3 regions of the Paenibacillus sp. JGP012 genome follow, and region 2 is predicted to be linked to each of the others. Evidence: riboswitches for the same ligand, from Rfam matches in the RefSeq annotation. Region 2 holds a riboswitch; each other region holds the start of a gene.
The links. A riboswitch is a leader RNA that binds a small molecule or an ion and turns the genes downstream of it on or off. The one in region 2 is predicted to bind cobalamin.

Region 1: it holds a riboswitch for cobalamin, as region 2 does, so the genes downstream of both, HNR77_RS25280 (ABC transporter substrate-binding protein) here and nikB (nickel ABC transporter permease) in region 2, are expected to answer to the same signal.
Region 3: it holds a riboswitch for cobalamin, as region 2 does, so the genes downstream of both, cobJ (precorrin-3B C(17)-methyltransferase) here and nikB (nickel ABC transporter permease) in region 2, are expected to answer to the same signal.

The regions. Positions count from the first base shown of each region.
Region 1 is NZ_JACHKG010000032.1:11,181-18,513, forward strand. Features, by position in the region: gene cobU (bifunctional adenosylcobinamide kinase/adenosylcobinamide-phosphate guanylyltransferase) at 1-555, opposite strand, end outside; gene cobT (nicotinate-nucleotide--dimethylbenzimidazole phosphoribosyltransferase) at 552-1,628, opposite strand; gene HNR77_RS25270 (ABC transporter ATP-binding protein) at 1,693-2,475, opposite strand; gene HNR77_RS25275 (FecCD family ABC transporter permease) at 2,577-3,623, opposite strand; gene HNR77_RS25280 (ABC transporter substrate-binding protein) at 3,620-4,612, opposite strand; cobalamin riboswitch at 5,029-5,164, opposite strand; gene HNR77_RS25285 (histidine phosphatase family protein) at 5,342-6,064, opposite strand; gene cbiB (adenosylcobinamide-phosphate synthase CbiB) at 6,055-7,035, opposite strand; gene HNR77_RS25295 (adenosylcobinamide amidohydrolase) at 7,073-7,333, opposite strand, start outside.
Region 2 is NZ_JACHKG010000014.1:113,547-120,879, reverse strand. Features, by position in the region: gene HNR77_RS17690 (ABC transporter ATP-binding protein) at 1-522, opposite strand, end outside; gene HNR77_RS17685 (ABC transporter substrate-binding protein) at 525-2,138, opposite strand; gene nikC (nickel transporter permease) at 2,156-2,989, opposite strand; gene nikB (nickel ABC transporter permease) at 2,990-3,928, opposite strand; cobalamin riboswitch at 4,094-4,288, opposite strand; gene HNR77_RS17670 (AraC family transcriptional regulator) at 4,417-5,250, opposite strand; gene melA (alpha-glucosidase/alpha-galactosidase) at 5,527-6,828, shown strand; gene HNR77_RS17660 (response regulator) at 6,877-7,333, opposite strand, start outside.
Region 3 is NZ_JACHKG010000002.1:485,925-493,257, reverse strand. Features, by position in the region: gene HNR77_RS04635 (precorrin-8X methylmutase) at 1-200, opposite strand, end outside; gene cobK (precorrin-6A reductase) at 329-1,099, opposite strand; partial or broken gene HNR77_RS04625 (sirohydrochlorin chelatase) at 1,390-2,502, opposite strand; gene cobJ (precorrin-3B C(17)-methyltransferase) at 3,424-5,361, opposite strand; cobalamin riboswitch at 5,765-5,955, opposite strand; gene HNR77_RS04615 (uroporphyrinogen-III synthase) at 6,330-7,157, opposite strand; gene HNR77_RS04610 (GerAB/ArcD/ProY family transporter) at 7,289-7,333, opposite strand, start outside.

The DNA of each region.
Region 1 (7,333 bases), on a different contig from region 2:
ACGATACTCCTTGCTTTTTAATTCAATCGCGATGCCCACGGTGACGAGAAATACTTCACCGCAGATCGCTGCGATACGCTGATTGAGCACCCCCGCCAGATCACGATAAATGCGGCCCAGCTTGTACTCAGGCACGATTCCATCGCCTACTTCATTTGTAACAAGCACAAGCAGACCCGGATAGGTTCGAATCGCTTCCACCAGCGCATCCAGCTGTCCCTGAAGTACATGGCTCTCGTCCTGTTCATGCGCTAACAGCACATTGGTCAGCCAAAGAGTCAAGCAATCGACCAGAATTGTCGGTGCAGAAGTACCCGTATGACCTTCGCCCATGCGTTTTATCAGCGCGGGCAAAGCCAGTGGTTCCTCCATCGTTCGCCAGAGGTAACCCGAGTCCTCGCGCTGCTTCTGATGCATCGCAATGCGTTCACGCATCTCGTCATCATATGCCTGGGCTGTCGCCACATACCACGCCTCCGAGGAACGCTGCATACAGAGACGCTCGGCGAACGAGCTTTTACCGCTGCGTGCCCCGCCTGTGACCAGTACACTCATCGGGAGCCATCTCCTGATCCATCGGACACACCAGCACTTGTGAAGGTTGCCATCTCATTCAGAATGAGGCATGCCGCATCAATCAGATGCAGACTAAGCACCCCGCCCGTTCCCTCACCGAGACGCATATCCAGATCAAGCATCGCCTTCAGTTCAAGCTCACGCAGCAGCGCTGCATGTGCATTCTCATTGGAGGTATGCGAAGCGATCATATAGGCTGTACTCAGAGGAGCCAGGTGTCTCGCAACCAGCGCAGCAACTGTGGAGATAAATCCGTCTATAACGACAGGACAGCGATGAGCTGCAGCAGCAAGGATAACCCCGGTGAGTCCGGCAATCTCCAGCCCGCCCACCTTGCTTAACACATCAAGCGCATCGTCCGGGTCAGGTTGGTTCACACTCAGCGCCTGGCTGACAACAGCCGCTTTACGCTGCAGACCCGCATCGTCCAGCCCCGTTCCGCGTCCAACCGCAGCAGCAGGTGCTATGCCGGTGAGTGCACTCATCACCGCAGCACTTGCCGTGGTATTCCCGATCCCCATCTCTCCAGTGACAAACAGCTGTGTACCTTTTGCCACTTCTTCGGCGACCACCTCCACACCTGTCAAGATGGCCTGAATCGCCTCATCACGAGTCATCGCCGCCCCTTGGGCCATGTTGGCTGTACCTTTACGAACGTTGCGGGAGAACAGATCTGCATGCTGCAGATCAGCATTTACACCGATATCAACACAGATGACCTCTGCTCTCGCCTGACGGGCCAGCACATTCACAGCAGCACCGCCAGCAAGGAAATTCATCACCATCTGCGGTGTTACCTCCGCTGGAAAAGCACTAATGCCTTCTGCGACCACACCGTGATCCGAAGCCATCACAATCACCGCTCTGCGATCAAACCGTGGGCGAGCTTTCCCCGTCATACCTGCAAGACGAATCACCAGCTCTTCCAATTTCCCGAGACTTCCGGGCGGTTTCGTGAGTACATCCACATGAGCAGATGTTTCCGCAGCCACGTTCCGGTCAGGAGCCACAATTTTTGTCAGCCATTGTTCCAATATCTGTTCATTCTTCATCCAACCAGCACTTCCTTCATCAAAATAGGGGGTTCTCCCGCTTCATTAAAACCAATACCCGCATTTATTTCTTGTCCCGACGCAGCAGCAATTGAGGCACGGCATGATTCGGATGGGACACCATCACAGGTTCAACGCGAAAAACGTCCCGAATCTGCTCTTCCGTCATCAGGCTGTGAGGTGTGCCCTTCCCGACCATTGCACCTTCCCTCAGTGCCAGAATCCGATCACAAAACAATGCAGCCAGATTCAAATCATGCAGCACAGCCACAATGGTAATGTTGTTTTTCTGCCGCCATGCAGCCAGCAGCTCCATGAATTGCATCTGATATTTAATATCCAGAAACGTCGTTGGTTCGTCCAGCAGCAGCAGGCGCGGCTCCTGTGCCATCACTTTGGCGAGTGCCACCCGCTGCCGCTGTCCACCGCTCAGCGTATCCAGCGGCCGCTCTGCAAGCTCCGTCAGTCCCAGCTCTTCCAGCACACTGTCGACCACCCGGGCCCCGTCTGCTGTTTCTCTGCCCAGCCAGTTCTGGTACGGATATCGACCCATTTCCACGACATCGCGTACAGGATAGGAGATCGCCGGCAGACCATCCTGCTGCAAAACGGCAATCATACGTGACAGATCCTTGCGGCTGTAAGAGCCGATATCGCGACCATCTATCGTAATCTGACCTGTACTTAGTTCTTCCGTTCCAGCTATAAGCTGCAGCAGGGTTGACTTCCCGCTTCCATTCGCCCCAACGACGCCCCACCATTCTCCTTCCGCAATCTGCCAGTTTATATCTTGTAATGCATGATGGTCTCCATATGATTTGCCTGCCCCTGCAAGAGACACCAGCATCTTGCTTGAACTCGCTCCGGAAGAACCGTTGGATTGTGCGTCCACTGGCCGTCCAGTGCCCTGTTTCCCATGCTGCCTCATCCTTTGTTTCATCTGCTTCTTCACGGCATCATCCCCTTCTGCAGCTTTTTGTTCCGATGCAGCAAGTAGGCAAAGAACGGCGCCCCGACAAATGCCGTGACAACGCCGAGCGGAATTTCCGTCGGAGCCAGCAGGGAGCGGGCAATCGTATCTGCCCACACCATAAAGATCGCCCCACCAATAGCAGACAGAGGTACCAGCAGTCGATAATCCGGCCCTACCAGCAGCCGCAGCATGTGCGGGATAACCAATCCGACAAAGCCGATTACACCCGACACAGAGACAGCCGCGGCCGTAAGAAGCGTGCCCGCGGCGAGCACGGACAGCTTGAGTCTGTCCACGCCAACACCGATATGTGCAGCCTGACGTTCACCGAGTGCCAGCACGTTCAGTGAACGCGCCCGGCTCCACAGAAAGACCAGCCCAAGCAGGAAATACGGGAAAAGGATGGCCGTATACGACCACCCGCGCAAAGCCAGACTTCCCATCGTCCAGTATATAATTTCATTAATCGTTTGCTTGGACATGGTCGACAGGAACGAAACGACCGCAGCCAGAAAGCTTTGCATAACGACGCCTGCCAGAATCAGGCTGTGCGTAGGAATTTTACGCCCTTCACGAGCCAAAGCCATGACAAACCACAGGGTAATGACCCCGGTCAAAAAGGCAACCAGCGGCAGCGTCCAGATTCCGATCAAGGCATACTGCAGGCCGAAGAAGATCAGAAATGCTGCCCCTACCGAGGCTCCTGATGATACTCCGAGTGTAAACGGATCGGCCAGCGGATTGCGCAGCACACCTTGAAAGCCCGCTCCCGCAATGGCAAGTGAAGCTCCAACCAGCATCGCAAGCAATACACGCGGGAAACGAACCTTCCATATAATCTGTTCGGACGCCTTGCCCCAATCCGGTGTAACCCAGTCGCCGATCCACGGCATCTTATGAATAAGAATGCCCGCGATGTCCCCGATTGGCAGTGCCACTGAACCAATGCCTGTGCAGATGAGCACGGTAAAAACCAGCAGCGCCATGCCCATCGTTCCAAACAGCATCAGCTTCCTGCTCATTTGAACAGGTCAGGATAGATTGCTTTGGCTACTTCTTTCAACCCTTGGGTTACACGAGGTCCCGGACGGCTTAGCAAGTTAGCATCCAGACCAATCACCGCATTATTCTTCACTGCTGTAATTTGATCCCAGCCGCTACGTGCCTTGATGATCTGATCGAGCGTTTTGGAGTCCTCCACTACATCATTGGCATACAAAATAACATCCGGGTTGGAGGCAATAACATTCTCCTCATTAATCTGATACCAGCCCTCTTTGTCTGCAGCAATATTGGTGCCGCCTGCAACCGTGATCAGCTCATCCATGAACTCACCTTTACCTACGCTCCAGCCTGGAGAGAACTCAATATATACTTTCTTCTTGTCCTCCGGTTTTACAGCTTGTACCGCTTCGGTCACATCAGTTACATCCTGCTTCATCTGTGCAATCAATTTCTGCGCCTGCTCCTGATGATCAGTAATTTTACCGAAGGTTTCGATATTGTTCATCACATCGTCGATGGATTTAGGGTCGGTTTTGAAAATGGTGATACCCATATCACGCAGCTTTTTCACTGCATCCTCGCTTAATGAAATGCCTCCGAATACGATATCAGCATCGGCTGCAATAACGGACTCTTCATTCGGCTTGTTGATGCCGCCCATTTTGGCTTTAGTTTTGGCCGCTTCCGGATAATCGTCATAATCGGACACACCAATAATCTCATTGTCCAACCCAAGGGCAAACAGAGACTCTGTCTCGGCAGGAGATACGGATACAATTTTGGTTGGTGCTTTTTCGAACGTGAATGATTCACCTGTCGCATCTGTAACGGTAAGTGGATATTGGGTTTTCAGATCCGTTTGTGTTTGTTCCTGAGTTTGCTCCTGTGCAGGCTGTTGCGAACTACCTGCTCCTTCTTTCGTTGTTGCATTGCCGCATCCAGCCAGCGCCAGTGCCAGCATCGCTGCACTCAGCAGAGATGATAGTGCTTTCCAGTTCTTAATCATTGATTTAAACTCCCCTTCTCTATCTGTACTATTGTTGTTGCATATTACCTCACTCTTAATGCTCTGCCCCATCTTGGTGTTCCGATGAAACGAAAATGAAGATGTGTACACGTTTAACGGAGAGTGCAGAACCAATTTGGAGAAACGAAGTGTTCGCCTTTATCACCGGATTTTCCCCTCAAATTAAAGGAATCCAAAAAATCCGGGGATAACAGCGATCGGAAAATGGTACTGCAATCGGAGTGGCTCGTGTAACATAATATTTTTGAACACACCGTGTACAACAAGAAAAATCCCCGATCCTCTTACAAAGGATCAGGGAGAACGTCTCGCTTACGGCAATCTGTACATGTGCAGCACTAGGCTGTCCATGCGCATAGAATGGCCCGAAACGTTGTCCTTTCCTCGAAGGAACAGCGGCTTGTACGTCCAGGGCTGGTAACCTGACTTACAGGAATACTCCTGTTTCACAGTGGCGGGACCGTGCCGGATTTGCACCAGCTTCCCCATTTTACCCTTATGCAGATCATGACCTTGTGTTTCCTTATCATGAATAACCTCTCCACACACGGGACCCTTGGTCGTTAATAATGAATTAAAACCAATCTAACACAGCTGTATTATTCGGTACAGAACACGTCAGCTCAGGCAGCACATCTCATCTCACCCCATACAACCTGTCCATACCGAGCATACTTCTGTTGTGATTATAGGGTATATTGCTTAACCTTACAACCCGATTGGCGGAAAAGACCCCCTCCGGCCCAGCCATCTCCCGCCCTGCTTTTGCAGATGAACCTGAATGGCTTGACCGGGGATTACGTGAGTATCCCAGAAGCCAACGCCGTCAAGAAGTCGGGAAAGCATATAACGAATGACCCCGCCATGTGTCACAATGAGTATTCTTTGTTCAGTCCTCGGGGCTGGCTTGTAGATCTCTCCCGCAGGCGATACGGTTTCATCCAACCATAAGTGCTCGTCCAGAAATGAATCCATGCGCTCGACAAAAGACGACCACGCTTCACCCCCAGGTGGTGTAACGTCCTGCGGATGATCAATCCAGCTTCGGTAGATCGGATTATGCTTCAATCGCTCATAGGTCAGACCTTCCCACTCTCCAAAATCATTCTCGCGCAGGCGCCGGTCCAGCGTCGCCTCCGCAGCTGCCTGCGGCGCAATATGCGCAAGCGTCTGGCGACAGCGAAGCAGGTCGCTGCAATATACAGCGTCCCATGCGAGATCGCGGCATTGCTCGCGCAGCATAGCCAGCTCTTCATTTGCATCAGGCAGCAGAGCGATGTCGGTATGCCCCAAATATTTTTTTTCCACATTCCAGGACGTCGTCCCATGACGGATCAGCACAATGCTACGCTGCGGGCCAAGCTGCTCTGATTCACCCACTAGTGCTGCACTACGTTCTGCTTGATGCCGCCGCCCTCTCTTTATTGCCATAACAGCGTGCCTCCCGTCAGCCGTACAACAAGCACGGTCAAGAAACACAGGACAACAAAAGCACCCGCCGACCAGAACATCAGCCGTGTCGTTCGCACAATATCTTCTGCCTCCATTGGCCGCGTTGGTTCACCCATATACGCACGAAACGAGGAAACGCCGTGATACACATTATGTCCGCCCAGCCGAATGCCCAGCGCACCAGCAACGGCCGATTCCGGGAAACCGCTGTTCGGGCTTGGATGCAGTCTTGCATCCCGGGTAACCATACGCGCTGCGCCTTTGGCGTCCAGCTTCATGACCCATGCTCCCGTAATTAACAGCATCGCCGTCAGACGGGCAGGAATCCAGTTCGCCCAATCGTCCAGACGGGCCGAAGCCCAGCCGAGATGCAGATATTTGTCATTTTTATAACCAACCATAGAGTCCAGTGTGTTGACAGCACGGTACGCCATAGCCAGCGGAGCACCGCCAATAAGTGCATAGAACAGAGGTGATACGATGGCATCCACGATATTTTCCGCGACCGTCTCCACCGTTCCCCGAACGACCTCAGGCTCGTCCAGATGTGCTGTATCACGTCCCACGATCATGCCGAGTGCACGCCTCGCTGCAACAAAGTCCTGCTGTTTCAGATGACGGTATACTTCCATGCCTGCATCACGCAGTCCTTTGGAAGCAATGGTAGTGGCAATAAGAATGACTTCGGCTATGCCGGATACGATCGGATGGATCAAGCCCAGCAGGAGAAGCACACCCCACGTGACAGCAAAAGAACCCCCTGCAATCAGGAGCGGAAATAACAGACCAGCTCTTGTCAAACCTTCATTCGTCTTCACGCGTGCTCGAATTATACGCTCCAGCGCCGAGATCGCTTTCCCCATGCCGATCACCGGATGAGGAATCCAGCGCGGGTCTCCGATGCACCGGTCCAATATGTACGCAAGCATAATGATCCAGGCTCCTGCCATGCCTGCCCAGAACGATGATGCCCATAGGTGTCCAACATCAAATGTCATTGTCGCCCTGTCCTCTCCTCTCTTTCCAATGCAGTCCAGCCTGCAGGCTTTCCGTCACCGTGTCATATACCAGTCTGCCAATCGCCGCACCCAGAGCCGTAGCTGTACCGGCGTACGTATGCAGCGGCTGGCTCTCATGCTTGGTCCGGCGCACTGCGAGCACAATAGCATCGGTCGTTGTGCCTGTGGCAGTCTGTCCGTTCTCCGAATCCTTGATGCCTGCATCGGCAAGTGCCGCTGCCTTGGCCTC
Region 2 (7,333 bases):
AGCCGCCATTGCGATTGCAGTGCGCTGCTTCATCCCGCCACTAAGCTGGGAAGCATAGGAACGCATCACCCGTTCAGGATCATTCAGCCCCATACTCGCCAATGTCCGAACAGCCAGCTCCTGAGCATCTTTGCGGGATATCGGAAGATGAGCACGAATAGCCTCCACATACTGGCTCCCGATACTGCGAATCGGATTCAGGTATGCCCCGCTGTCCTGGAACACCATCGCTATTTGTTTACCGCGCACCCTCTGCCAATCCTGCTTCCGGGTATTGTTACTGAACAGCATCTGCTCCCGAAAAACAATCTCTCCGCTCGTATATCTCCCGCCTGCTGGAAGCAGTCCCAGCACTGCCCTAAGCAGGGTGGACTTCCCGCTGCCGCTCTCACCTACGATGCCAATGATCTCCCCCGGGTTCATGGAAAAGGATACATTGTGCAAGGAAGCAGTGTCCTCCTTATAGCTGACAGACAAATTCGTTACCTCAAGCAAGGGCATCCCTGCCACTCGTCCTGACATGCTCACTGCTCAACCTTGATATTGCGATCCAGCAGATAGAAGTCAATCGGGTACATCGTTGCACCCTTTACATTACTTTTACTGACTATATTAATCGGTGTATAGGTCACAAACATATATGCGGCATCGTCCAGAATAATCTGCTGTGCTTCTGCGGCAAGGGCGTACCGTTTCTCTACATCAAACTCCGAATGAAGACGCTGAATGATGTCATCCAGCTTCGGATTACTGTACCCGCCAACATTCCACTCTGCCCCGGTCTTGAAATAAAAGTCAAGAATATACTGCGGATCACCCGTAATCCCCGTATTGATGCTCGTCAGGGCGAGATCATAATTTCCACTTTTCTGATGATCCGTAAGATCTTCATACGAGGTTAGCTCAAGTCCGACGCCAATCTCTTTAAGCTGAGACTGCATTGCCGTCGCCACAATGGAATCTGACTCATACGCCGAGTTAAGAATGAGCTGTAGAGACAGCTTTTTCCCATCCTTCTCCCGAATTCCATCCCCGTCTGTATCCTTGTAGCCTGCCTCATCCAGCAGTTGTTTTGCTTTTGCAGGCTCATAATTATATCCGTTGATCTTGTCGTACCCGAAAGGCAAGGCAGATGTAAATGGCCCTTTGGCTGCCTGTCCACCAACCAGCGTACTTGCATACATCTCCCGATCAATCCCGTAAGAGATGGCACGGCGAACCTTCACATCACTCAGCAACGGATGAGTCGTATTAAACCATACGAACTGTGTACGCAGGCTAGGAATTTCATCGATCGTATATTGTGTTTTGTCCTGAAAAAGAGACATGCTGCTGCGACCTATATTACTTGCTACATCAATCTCCCCTGATTGCAACGCGAGCGCACGTGTGCTGTCATCCTTGATATACTTCAAGGTCATCGTGTCCAGGTCAGCCGCACCGCCCCAGTATCCTTCATACTTTTTGACCTTGATCTCCTGGTCCGGAGTGTATCCGGTAACCATGAACGGCCCGGTAGCAATCGGCTCACTCTTGAACTTCGACGTATCTGCGCTGGTATCTACAATAATGAACAGCGGCTCGGCAATGTTGCCCAGAAGAGAGGCATCCGGCTCTGTGGTTTTCATCGTAAGGTCCTGCCCTTTAGCCGTCATGGAAGCAATCGGCAGTGTAGATTGACCTCGCTCATTCAGCGAGATGGAGCGTTCAATCGATTTTTTGACCGCGTCAGCCGTTACCGGATTGCCATTATGAAATGTAACCCCGTCACGAATGTGGAAATGCCACGTTGTGTCGTCGACTCGCTCCCACTTGTCCGCCAGTTTGGGAACCATCTTCATATGTTCATCGAACTGGATCAGCGTCTCCCCGATCGCAGCCCGTGCCAGCGTCCACCCGTTCCACTCCTCGGCAGGATCAAGGCTGCTGCCCAGCCAGAACAATGCCACATTCAGATGTGATTTCTTGCCTGCAGTACCTGTGCCGCCCGCATCTGCACCTGATGATTTTCCCGCATTCTCTGCTGCATTCGATGATGATGAAGCCGATGAATTTGGATTGGTGCCGCAAGCAGCCAGCACCAGAACCACCAGCATGGATATGAGAGCAAACAACCCTATTCTTTGAACCTTGCTCATGCCTTTACTTCCCCCTGTTACGCTGTATTTTTCTTGGGATCAAGCACATCTCGCAAACTGTCTCCCAGCAAATTAAAAATGATCACGGTACTGAATATCGCCAGCCCCGGATAAATTAGAAGCCACGGCGCTGTCTGCAAATATCGCCTGCCTTCATTCAGCATCGCTCCCCACTCAGGGTCTGGAGGCTGTGCGCCAAGTCCAAGAAAGGACAAGCCCGAGATAGAGAGCATCATGCCACCTACATCCATCATGGCCATTACGATTAAGGGCGACAGCATATTGGGCAGTATCGTTCTGCCGATGATCTGTATTTTACGCGCACCGCTGAAGGCTGCGGTGGTGACGAATTCTTTTTGCTGAAGAGAAATGACCAGACTTCGAGCCATCCGCGCATACTTTGCCCACCAGACAACGGAAAGCGCCGCGACGGTATTAAACAGACCAGGACCCAACATACCGACCACAGCAATGGCAAAAATCAATCCCGGAAACGCCATCAGCGTATCACACAGCCGCATCATGATTGTATCCGTCACCCCTCTTGCAAAACCGGCAATTGTACCGATCACAACACCGAGAGTGAATACAATACCGATCATCATGAACGTAAGCAGCAGCGACGTCCTCGCTCCATAGAGCAGACGGGACAGAACACAGCGCCCGAGCTGGTCTGTACCAAGCGGATATTCCGGGCTGGACGGCTGCAGCACCTGGGTAAAATTCGCAGCGAGTGGATCATGCGGCGCAAATAGCGGACCCACGATAGCCAGAATGATCCAGCCTGCGGTCAGAGACAGCAGAAACATAAATGTGCGACGCTCCGTCAGCATCCATCGAATGCTGCGCATCTAGACATCCACATCCAGTTGAATGCGCGAATCACGCAGATGTGTCCACAGATCAACAAGCAGGTTCAATGTGACATAGATGATCGCCATCCACATGACATACCCCTGTATCAACGGATAATCCCGTGTAAAAATCGCATCCACCGCCATCTGGCCTACGCCCGGCCATACGAACAAGCTCTCCACAATCGCTGCCCCGCCAAGCAATGCTCCGGTTGTCATACCCAGAAGGGTTACAATCGGCAGCATGGCATTGGGCAGTATATGTCGCCACATAATGATCGACTCCTTTACCCCTCTTGCTCTTGCTCCCACCACGTAATTCTGGCTGGTCTCCTCCAGCAGAACCACGCGAATCTGCCTGCTGTACTGGGCAATCAACGGAATAGCCAGTGTGACTGCAGGCAGAATAAGGCTTGTCCAGCCCGAGCTTCCCATAACAGGCAGCAGCTTCAGCTGCACACCAAACACCAGCATCAGCAGCATGCCCAGCCAGAAGCCGGGCATCGACAGACCGGCAAACGAAAACAGCCGAATCACAGCGTCCAGCAGCCGGTTCCGATGCACAGCCGCAAGTATCCCTAACGGAAAGGAGATCAGAATAACGAGCAGCATCGCACTTCCTGTTAACCGCAGCGTAGCAGGCAGTCTTGCCATCAAAACGTCCAGAACCGGGCGTCCATATTTATATGAGGTACCAAAGTCTCCGGTAACCACCTGTGCAAGCCACGTTCCGTATCTCACCAGAAATGGCTGATCCAGCCCCAGTTCAGACCGCACCTGTCTGACGAGCTCATCCGAAGGCGTAACTCCCGTGGACATTAGCATTAACCTTGCAGGGTCTCCCGGAGACAGATACGTTAACAGGAACGTCAGAAATGTAATGCCAAACAGAACGGCGACCAGCTGTAATAATCGTTTAATGATGTACCTGCCCAATGAACAAAACGCCCTTCCCGATGTAATGCATACATATACCGCCATTTTCTGTGCATTCCAAAAAGGCGTCCCTCTCCGTTGTACTGGATAAGGACGCCTTAAATAAACAGATTTTCAGAAAAAATCATGCTCTTTAAACACCTTCCTATCTCCCGTAGGGTACTGCTGTGTTTGTCAAACCTGGCAGGTCTCCTGGCTTCAGCGTCATTGTCATAACAGCTCCTTCCCGGTCTGTTCCAGACCAGTGGATATGCTGCTAGACTCCTCTGTTACAGTGGCGGGACCGCGCCGGCATCACACCGGACTTCCCTTTTAAGCTTCTGCCCCAGCGGGCAGAGCACCAAGCTCCACATATTCAATTAAGTCGTAGTACCAATTTAAAAATTACACAAAAAGGATAGCACTTCTGTATCAGTATAGCGGCATGCCGATTAATGTTCAAAACTTTTATTTCAAAATTAAAATCTTGGATACCGCTAATTACGAATTCACGACCCCCGTGAGCCCTTTGGGGATACACCTGTCACACGCTTGAACATTTTGGAAAATAAAAGCGGGTCCGTGTAACCAACAGAATGTGCTACTTCACTGACAGAAAGGGCAGGGTTGCGAAGCAGCTCCGCTGCACGGTTCATACGATATTCCAGGAAAAAGGCCTGAAGTGACTTGCCGTATCGTTCTTTGAAGAGACCTGATAAATATGTTCGGTCCAGTCCGACAGCCTGAGCAATATCCAGAATAGAGGTGCGCTGGCTGTAGCGGTTCTCCATAAACTGCACAGCCTGCCGAATATAAGTTTCTTTGGTCGAAAGCAGCTGGCGATCCTCAGCACTGGCAGGGGCGGAAGATATCAAAGCCGCGATCAGTCGATATAACAAACTCTGATGAAGCACATCCCCTCCCGGAAGGGGGCTCGCTCCAGCCTGAACCATCTCGTCATATAAAAGCGCCATCGTTTCAGCATCACGCGCCTTGAATACCGGATGCTCGGCGCTTAGCTGCGCACGCTGCATAAACGCCTTGGCCTGCACGCCTTTGAAGCCAAACCATGAATAAGTCCAGGGCTCGTGCGCATCAGCCTCATAATGGATGACCGTGTCAGGCAATATGATGAAGCCCTCTCCCTTAGTCAGACGATACTCCCGATCCCCCATATACACTGTGCCGAAGCCTTCATGGATGTAGTGCACAATATAGGAATCCCGAACACCCGGCCCCCAGTAATGGGCAGAATCACACGCTTCCCATCCGTAAAATAACAAAACCAGCTCCATCTGCGTCCAGCCCGCAGAAACCACGTTCATCTCTATTTTCCGGCTCATGCTTCTCCTCCTCTCAATGCAGCAGTCATGCAGCCTTGGACGTAAACTTACATACATAATCCCTCTCACTTCACTACGTCTAACCTCATTTACTTCATTACAATTCCCCTCACTTACTTCACCTTAAATTATAACAGCTGTATAACGCAAATTTGGACTGAAAACGGGAACAAAAATGGGATTATGCCATGTTTGAGAGGGGTTGAGCCATAGTGATACGGGCCTGTTCGGCCTATAGTTGGGGTACAACATTTTTTCAGGGAGGATGAACTTGAGATGAACAAAATTACGTTTCTCGGTGCGGGCAGCACCGTTTTTGTAAAAAATGTATTGGGTGATGTCATGATGACGGAGGCCCTGCAGGACTTTGAATTAGCCTTGTTTGATATTGATGCCGAGCGTCTAAGTGACTCGGAGCGCTTGTTAAAAAGCCTGGCGCAATCCCTGGGCAGTCGCTGTTCCGTCAAAACATATCATGATCGCAAGGAAGCGCTGCGCGGAGCCAAATATGTAATCAATGCCATTCAGGTCGGCGGATATGATCCATGCACCATCACGGATTTTGAAATACCGAAGAAATACGGCCTGCGTCAAACGATTGCCGATACCCTCGGCATTGGAGGCATTTTCCGCAACCTGCGTACCATCCCGGTGATGCTCGACTTTGCGCGCGACATGCAAGAGGTATGTCCGGATGCCTGGTTCCTGAATTATACCAACCCGATGGCTGTACTCACCAACGTCATGAATGTGCATGGGAGCATTAAAACGGTAGGACTGTGTCATAGCGTACAGGTCTGCGTACCCCACTTGTTCGATGCGCTCGGAATGGATCAGACAGGTGTCGTTGCTAAAATCGCAGGCATTAACCACATGGCATGGCTGCTGGAGGTGACAAGGGATGGCGTCGATCTGTATCCTGAAATCAAACGCCTTGCGAGACAGAAGCAGCAGGAAACCCATGACGACATGGTACGATATGAGCTGATGCACCGCTTTGGTTACTATGTCACAGAATCCTCCGAGCATAACGCGGAGTATCATCCGTATTTTATCAAACGCAGCTACCCGGAGCTGATCGAACGTTTCAACATTCCGCTGGATGAATATCCACGCCGCTGTGTAAACCAGATTGCAGAATGGAAGGAAATGCGGGAGAAGCTGTTTGCGAGTGAAAATATTCAGCATACGCGCAGCCGTGAATATGCCTCGCATATTATGGAAGCAATGGAGACGGATCGTCCGTACAAAATCGGCGGCAACGTCATGAACAACGGACTCATCACCAATCTGCCGCGTGAAGCATGTGTCGAGGTGCCTTGTCTGGTCGATGGTTCCGGTATCAGCCCGACAACCATCGGAGATTTGCCGCCTCAGCTGGCAGCACTGAACCGCACCAACATTAACACACAACTGCTTACAATCGAAGCCGCGATGACGGGTAAAAAAGAACATATATATCATGCCGCCATGCTTGACCCGCATACAGCTGCCGAGCTCTCCATGGATGACATCGTAGCCATGTGCGACGATTTGATTGAAGCCCACGGCGACTGGCTGCCTAAATTCACTTCATAAATCAATAAGCGCCGTTTCTGGACTACCCGGAAACGGCGCTTTTGCTTGTTATGGTTCATCCTGTAATAAAAAACGGTACCCTATCCCGGGCTCGGTCTGGATAAATGTAGGACGGGTGGGGTCTTCCTTTAACTTTTTGCGCAAATGGCCCACATAAACCCGCAGATAGTGGCTGTCTGACTCATGATGATGCGCACCCCACACTTGCTGCAAAAGCTGACGCTGCGTAATAATTTTGCCTGCATTAGAGGCCAGCACCTTGAGCATTTCATACTCCGTCGGCGTTAATTTGATCTGTTCCCCATCCAGCTCAACTTGTCTAAGGGCCAGATCCATAACCAGTGATCCGAAGCGCAGTACGGGTTCATCCGTTGTTTTGGCGACATGGCGCAGCGCCACCCGAATCCGGGCAACCAGTTCACCCATGCCAAACGGCTTGGTCACATAATCATCTGCCCCTCCATCCAGTGCTGCAATTTTATCCGCCTCCTGATCCTTCGCTGTA
Region 3 (7,333 bases), on a different contig from region 2:
GCCTGAATGGCATCAGGGTGAAACACCATGCTGCGTCCCAGTTCAAAATCCGCTGAAGCGTGAATAACACGCTGTACAACTGGATACTGCTCCTCTGTGAACGGATGCTCCCCCAGTTCCTCGGTAATCATTTCAAAGCTTTTGCCCTCGATCTCCTGCGGCTGCACCGTCAGTGGTTTAAACTCTGTTTTGAAATCCATGTACTCACACCACTCCCTGTAAAATATTATTGGATCAATATCATCATCGTATAGGTACTGTCCCGCGCTTCAAGGCAAGCCAACCCTTCAAAGCTGAACTATTCAAATTAGGCCTATCAGGCAAAGGACTACTCCCCTAAAATTCCGCTCAGCTCGTCCAATACACCGTCAAAATGATCAAACACCGTGCCAAACTCCGCCTCCGGACGCGAGATCAGCACAACATGAATGCCAAGCTCAAGCGCAGACTGGATTTTCTCGTCCACCGCTCCGGTTTTGCCGCTTTCCTTGGTGACCATCACGGTCGTTGCATAATGCTTGTAAAGGGCCTCGTTCATTTCTCGGGAAAAAGGTCCCTGCATCGCAATAATATTGCGCTGCTCCACGCCCAGCTCACCGCATTTCTCCATATTGTCGAGACGGGGGAGCATGCGTGCAACAAGGCGTATATCCGGATCACCGAGCAGGTGCTTGGTGAAGAGTTGCAAGGTTTTGCTGCCTGTCGTCAGCATGACAGAGCCTTTGAGCTCTTTGGCTTTGAGCGCCGCTTCATCGTAAGATGACACCACATGCAGCAGTGCATGGTCATCGTAAGCAAGCCCGGTACGTTCATAACGAATGTAAGGGATGCCCGCCAGCTTCGCGGCTTCCATGGCATTCGCATGGGCTTCCTCGGCAAAAGGATGGCTTGCATCCACAAGGACAGGGCTGTTTTTTTCACGAATCAGCTCGATCATTGCCTCTACTGTCAGACGGCCCGTACGAACTGGGAGACCGGCTTCTGTCAGACTTTGAGCTGCGCTTTCGGTTACAACGGAAGTCAGCACGTTATGGCCTTGCTGCTGAATTCGGATCGCGAGCTCGCGTGCATCGCTGGTGCCACACAGCATAAGGATCATGAGCGCTTCACCTGCTCTGAAGCTGATGCCACCTGTGCCTGAGCGGAGGATGGGTCAAGTTGTGCTTTTGATGCTGCGTGCTCTGCCTCCAACTGCCTGCTGTTCCGGTTGCCTTCATGCTGTGGGTGCGCAAGGTGCAGTTCTTCATCATGGTCATGATGAAAATCAGCCGTGCGGTGGATAGCAGTCTTTGCAGCGTGATCATGTGCATGCTGTTGTTCGTAATGTTCCTGGTGTGAGTGTATGTGTTCCGCTCCTGAGTCACTGTGATCGTCATGCGCGTGCCCATCATGGCTGTGGACATGCCCGTGCTCGTGGTGGTCGTGTCCATGGCTGTGGCTGTGATCATCGTGGTGATGGTCATGTCCATGCTCATGAGTATGATTCTGATGATGGTGATCATGGTCATGCCCGTGCTCGTGATGATGATGGTCATGATGGTCGTGGTCGTGCCCATGATCGTGGTCATGATGGTCGTGATGGTGGTGATGGTCGTTATCATGGTCGTGCCCGTGATCATGGTCATGGTGGTGGTGATGATGCTTGGCTGCTTCAAGTCTGAATTGGCAGTTGTCACAGTTTGCTGTCACCCGCCCGTATAATCCCTCATGCGCACGCTCCAGCACCAGCTCGACCAGCTTCGGATGGAAACCGAAATATCCGCCGATTTCAACCTGGACGTCAGGATGCGCGGCTGCAAATTCAGCCGTCATCTCATCAATGCGTTTAATCAGCACACCGGTAAAGAGAAAGTACGGCATGATGATGATTTTTTTCGCACCCAGCAGGAGACAACGTTCCAATCCATCCGGGAAGGAGGGCTGGGTTACCCCGATAAAGCTGCTTTCCGCCCATCTGTACGGCAGCTTCTCCCACAGCATGCGGGTCATTTTGAAAAAGTCACTATTGGCATCCGGGTCACTGCTTCCACGTCCAAGCACAAGCACGGCGGTTTCCTCATCCGTTACGGCTACGGGAGCGGGAGGGGCAGCAACGGCTGTGGCGGTTCCTCCTTCACTGTGAGCTCCAACCCGTACAGGCTGCGCTTCTTGCAGGCGAGTCTGCATGATCTGCACGACTTTTTCATGCACACCAATCGGACGACCATATATAAACTGCACCTGCGGATAACGTGCTTTGGCACGGTCAATCGCATTCGGAATATCAATCTTGGCATGACCGGCTGCAAACAAAATAATCGGTACCAACACGACACGTGTCGCCCCTCGGTCCACACAAGCAGTCACACCGTCAGCAATACTCGGTCTGGTTAATTCCAGAAAACAGGTCTCCACCAGTGTATTCTCTGGCGCTTGTTCAGCAACCTCACGTGCAAACTCCTTTAACTCGCGATTCCCCTCAGGATCACGACTCCCGTGTCCCACCAACAAAATTGCATCCATCTTCTTATTTCCTCCTCTGCCCGATCCGCAGATCAGATTTCTCATATCCGATTCAATTCCATATATTCGTAAGGCTCTTCACCCGGTTCCAAGGAGGAGCATCTGTTAAGACATATATCAAGTGACCCATATTAGATTAATTACCAGGCTTCTACTGAGCTACTAACGAGCTTCTTATGAGCTTCTATCGAGCTTCTACTGAGTTTTTACTGAACTACTACCGAGTTTTCACTGTGCTTCTACCCACTGCCTGCTGAGTTTATACTGGATTTTTCTGGTTTTCACTGGTTTTGGCCAAGTTTGAGTTTCTACTGGTTTTGACCAGGTTTTTGGAGTTTCTACCGGGATTCTACTGGGTTCTCAACTAGGCTTCTACCTGGCTTCTACCACTACCAGATTTTCCAGGAACACCGTATCCCTCGCGCTAACTGTAACCATCTCACTTACTTCAAACCACTACGCTTACAACCCCGCGCTAACGATTCCAGATGACGTTATTTGCACCAATTTACCCTCGCTGGAATTCTAACGATCTCAGGAGACGTTATTTCACCAAAATGATGCCTTTCACCCCAACTTTAGGCGGTTTTTAATGAAATAGCGTTCCTACGATTCGTTAGATTTTCAAACAGCCCTTTTTCCGCGATATAAGGCTTCTGGGGATCGTTAGCGCTTAGGGGCCGCAATCTGGTCTAAAAAAACTTGGCTACCCCCAGTGATTGACCTGTGTCTTCTATCTTCCTAGCTAATGATCGATCGAGTTTCCTATCCCTAGCCAGTGATCGAACAACGGTGTCCTCTATCTCATATCATCCTGTTCTTCTATCTCCTGTCTTTCTGTCTTTCTGTCTTTCTATCTTCACATCTCTCTATCTTCTATCCTGTATCCTCGTTCTCTTAGTTATCACATCAGTTACTTCATCAGTCACCGCATACCGGGTTAACTTCCACGGTGACTGGTGCATCCACGTGACGGAAGCCCTGAATGACACCCACCCGTTTGAAAAACTTGTGGAATCGCTCGTTTGGATGGCCTTTTTCTTTGTACTCCGCCACAATACGCTCTACGATGCCGCCAATCTCGTCTCCAGGAATTCCTTCTGCTACAGGCTGAGCCGGGTGCGCGTTGCGCCCGAACTTTTTGCCGCCAAGGAACAGATCGTACGCGCCTTTGCGGTAGACGATGCCGATGTCCTCCAGCACCGCCCCGTAACAAGCCATGCCGCAGCCGTTCAGCGCTACACTGGTTTCCTTGGGAGCAGATAAACCGCCAATGACTTCCTGCAGATGATTAGCCATCGGTACAGCATCGTCCTTCTCCAGGTTGCAGAAGTCACAGGCTTTGACCTTGATGACATCACCGATCGGCACCACGATAAAGTTCGCGGCACGCAGCTGCTCCACGAGCGTGTCCGGCTCAAATGTCGGCACCCGCAGAATAATCTGGTGCTCGGGTGTATACTCCAGCTCGCCGTCCTCGCTTGCACACTGCGCCAGCAGGGCCATCTGGGCGGCGGTGAATTTTTTGTTGCCCACGCCGGGCGACACGCCGATCTCAAAGAGCGGCGCCTTGCGCCCCGGCACGGGCCGAGCTGCGGTGCCAACCGCCGCAGCACCGCTGGCGCCTTGCGCGCCTCCGGCTGCCGGGCCTGACGCAGCTGCGTCCAGCCAGCGGCTTGCCGCTTCGCCCGCGAGCGCGCCGCCTGCCGCGAGCCGCGTCAGCGCCTCGGCGGCGAGCTCCGCTGCGCCGGCGCGTGGCGCCACAGCGGCTGCGCGCGGTGCGGCCTCCGCCGCCGCGGACGCGGGCCGCTCTGCGGCAAGCACGGCGGTGCCAGCGGCAGCGCTCGCCGGGCTTGCCGCAGGCGTGGCGGCCGCCCATGCGCCTGCGGGCGGCGGCCCTTGCGGAGCCGTGCCCGCTCCGGCGCTGGCGCCGCGCAGGGCTGGCTCCGCCGATGGCGCGGCTTGCGCTGGGCGCGCCGCGTCATCGCCCGCTGCCTCGCCGGAGGCGGCAGCGCGGGCTTCCCGAGCGCCGAGCGACCATGGCTCGGCTTCGGTGCGCAGCCGCTCATGTGGTCTGAGCGGCTGTTCCGCGGAGTTCAGCGTATATTTCCGCTGATATCCGCGCGGGGTGACCATGATGCCTTCGTACATCATGGTGGAGGAATTGCCGATAATCACGGTGGTCAGCATGCCGATATCGTGATTCAGCATATCCTCGAGCGTGGTCATGACCACGTCCTGACGCTCGCGGTATGCACTTTTGACCAGACCAACAGGTGTCTTCGGATCACGATAACGCAGCAGCATCTCCTGCGTCTCTACAATCTGGCGTGTACGCCGTCCACTCCGGGGATTGTACAAAGCAATGACAAAATCAGCCGCAGCAGCTGCTTCAACCCGGCGAATAATCGTCTCCCATGGTGTCAGATGATCGCTAAGGCTGATCGTACACGCATCGTGCATGACGGGTGCGCCAAGCAAGGAAGCACAAGACTGAATCGCAGATACACCCGGAATTACCTCGACAGCTACCCCTGTATCCGGTGTCCAGCCCTGCTCGATCAGCACTTCATACACCAGCCCGGCCATACCATATACCCCTGCATCTCCACTGGAGATAACCGCTACGATATGACCTGCCTCCGCCTGCTTGACTGCCTCCTGCGCTCGGCTGACCTCCTCCGTCATGCCTGTACGTACGATGGCTTGTCCGTTCAGCAAAGGCCGAATCAGATCAACATACGTGTTATATCCAATGATGACCTCGCTTTCCTGCAATGCATCCAGTGCACGCTTCGTAATATGCTCCATCGCACCCGGACCAAACCCGATGATGAGCAGCTTGCCTTGCTTTTGCATACTACTTCCTCCCTCATTCCACTTGTCTTGCTGTTCATGTCCCTTGCCGATCGATCTGAACATGCCAAAACTCATCTACCCGCATCTCCAGCCAGCCGATGTCCAATATTCCAACATGTACTGCATCTTCTTCGGATACAGCCACGATTCAATAGCTCCCATGCATTCAGCATCACTTGTTATTTCAAATATCCCGATTGGGTCCATCATTTTACGATGATAAAAACAAAAAAATCCCATCCTGATCACGGATGAGATACGCATGTACGTACACTCAGGAAAGCTGGCCTGGGCTTCCTCTGAAGAAACACACACAGCCACGAGGCCCCTGTGGGGCCTGCTGGAGCAAACCGATGTTTGCCCATTTCCTGAATTATCGTACACCACTCCTTTCCGCGAAGGGTTTGGTGACACATGCAAGGTAGGTCTCCTGGCTCTGGATCATCAGCTGTCTTTTCTGTCTTCCCCGTTCAATTCGAGTGACTTATATCGAAAAGTGCTTCACCATTACAGTGGCGGGACCGCTCGGGACTTGCACCCGATTCCCTGTTACCTCTTGCTTTATGCAAGAGCACCTTGCTGCTTTCATATTGTCTTCATCATAACATCGGTCAGGAAATAATGTCCATGCTTGTCCTGATTACAATTCACACTCTCATAATTTACAATTTATGTATGCAACCTTCACTTTCTTGCCTTTCCTGATGATGCATAATGGATAAAAAACAAAAAAGATTCCGATCCGCCAAACGGACCAGAACCTCAACATCTTCACATATAACTATTCCTAAAAAATCTTTCATAATATCATTTCAGAAAACATCTTCGATCTGTGATCTCCGAAAACCATCTTCCATCTAACTTTTCTTAAAACCACCTCCCATATGCTATTTCTTAAAACCATCTTCCATATGCTATTTCCCAAAACCATCTTTCGAATGCCATTTCCCAAAACCATTTTCCATATCTTACTCCCGGACACCCACCGGATGTGCTGCGAAGTAACGGCCAAGCTCAACAATCAAGGCCCCCATCTTCTCTTCCTCAGGTACAACGATGGCTTCGATGCCTTCCTCACGCATTGCATTCGCTGTCACCTTACCCACAGAGGCCGGGACCACACCTTCCTTGAAAGCTATCAGCATCTGCTGCAGTTTACCTTGAGCAGCTGCATATTCCGTCAAGAAGCGAACCTGTGGACCGCTGGTAAAAGCTACGGCATGCAGCTCATGCCGAATAATCTCATTCAGTAACTGCTCAAGCTCTGCTGCTTCCGGCGGTACATGACGATATGGCAGCACCTGCCTCACGGCAGCCCCCTGCTCCTCCAGCCAGGCCACCAGCTTCGGAGCGGTTTCACCGTGCAGCTGCAGCATAACCTTTTTGCCTGCCAGATCATGTGAGCCAAACTCACGAATCAACCCGTCTGTACTGCCATCATCATCCCGCACGAGCGGTGTCAATTTCAGCTTCTTGAGTGCATTGACCGTTTTATATCCTCTGGCTGCAATACAAGATGCAGCAATGACATCCCGCAGCTGCGCGGCAACATCCATATCCTCAGCCATGTTAAACAAAGCGTCCAACCCCATGCCGGTCGTAAAAATGGCCCAATCGGGCGGATCGGATATCCAGGAGACCAATCCGTCTCTAATATTGCGATCATCCAGAAATACCGTCCCCTGTGCAGGCCGCACGAGTGGAACTCCACCCATCTTCTCTACCAATATAGACATCTCTTTGGATTTTCGCGGTCCGGTTAATGCGACACGTACCCCTGCCAAATGCTGTGCCATGTAAGCTCCCCCTGTTCGTTCAGCCGAATGTTCATTAGTCTGACTACAGTATACAGGCTGCTTCTGCAGAGGGAAACCATGACCGCTCTCTTTTTGCCTTCATCAGCTATAACGATTTTTTATGGTATATATCAGGAAGGCTGCAGATTTCCGCCACCAAGGGTTTCCTTGCGTTT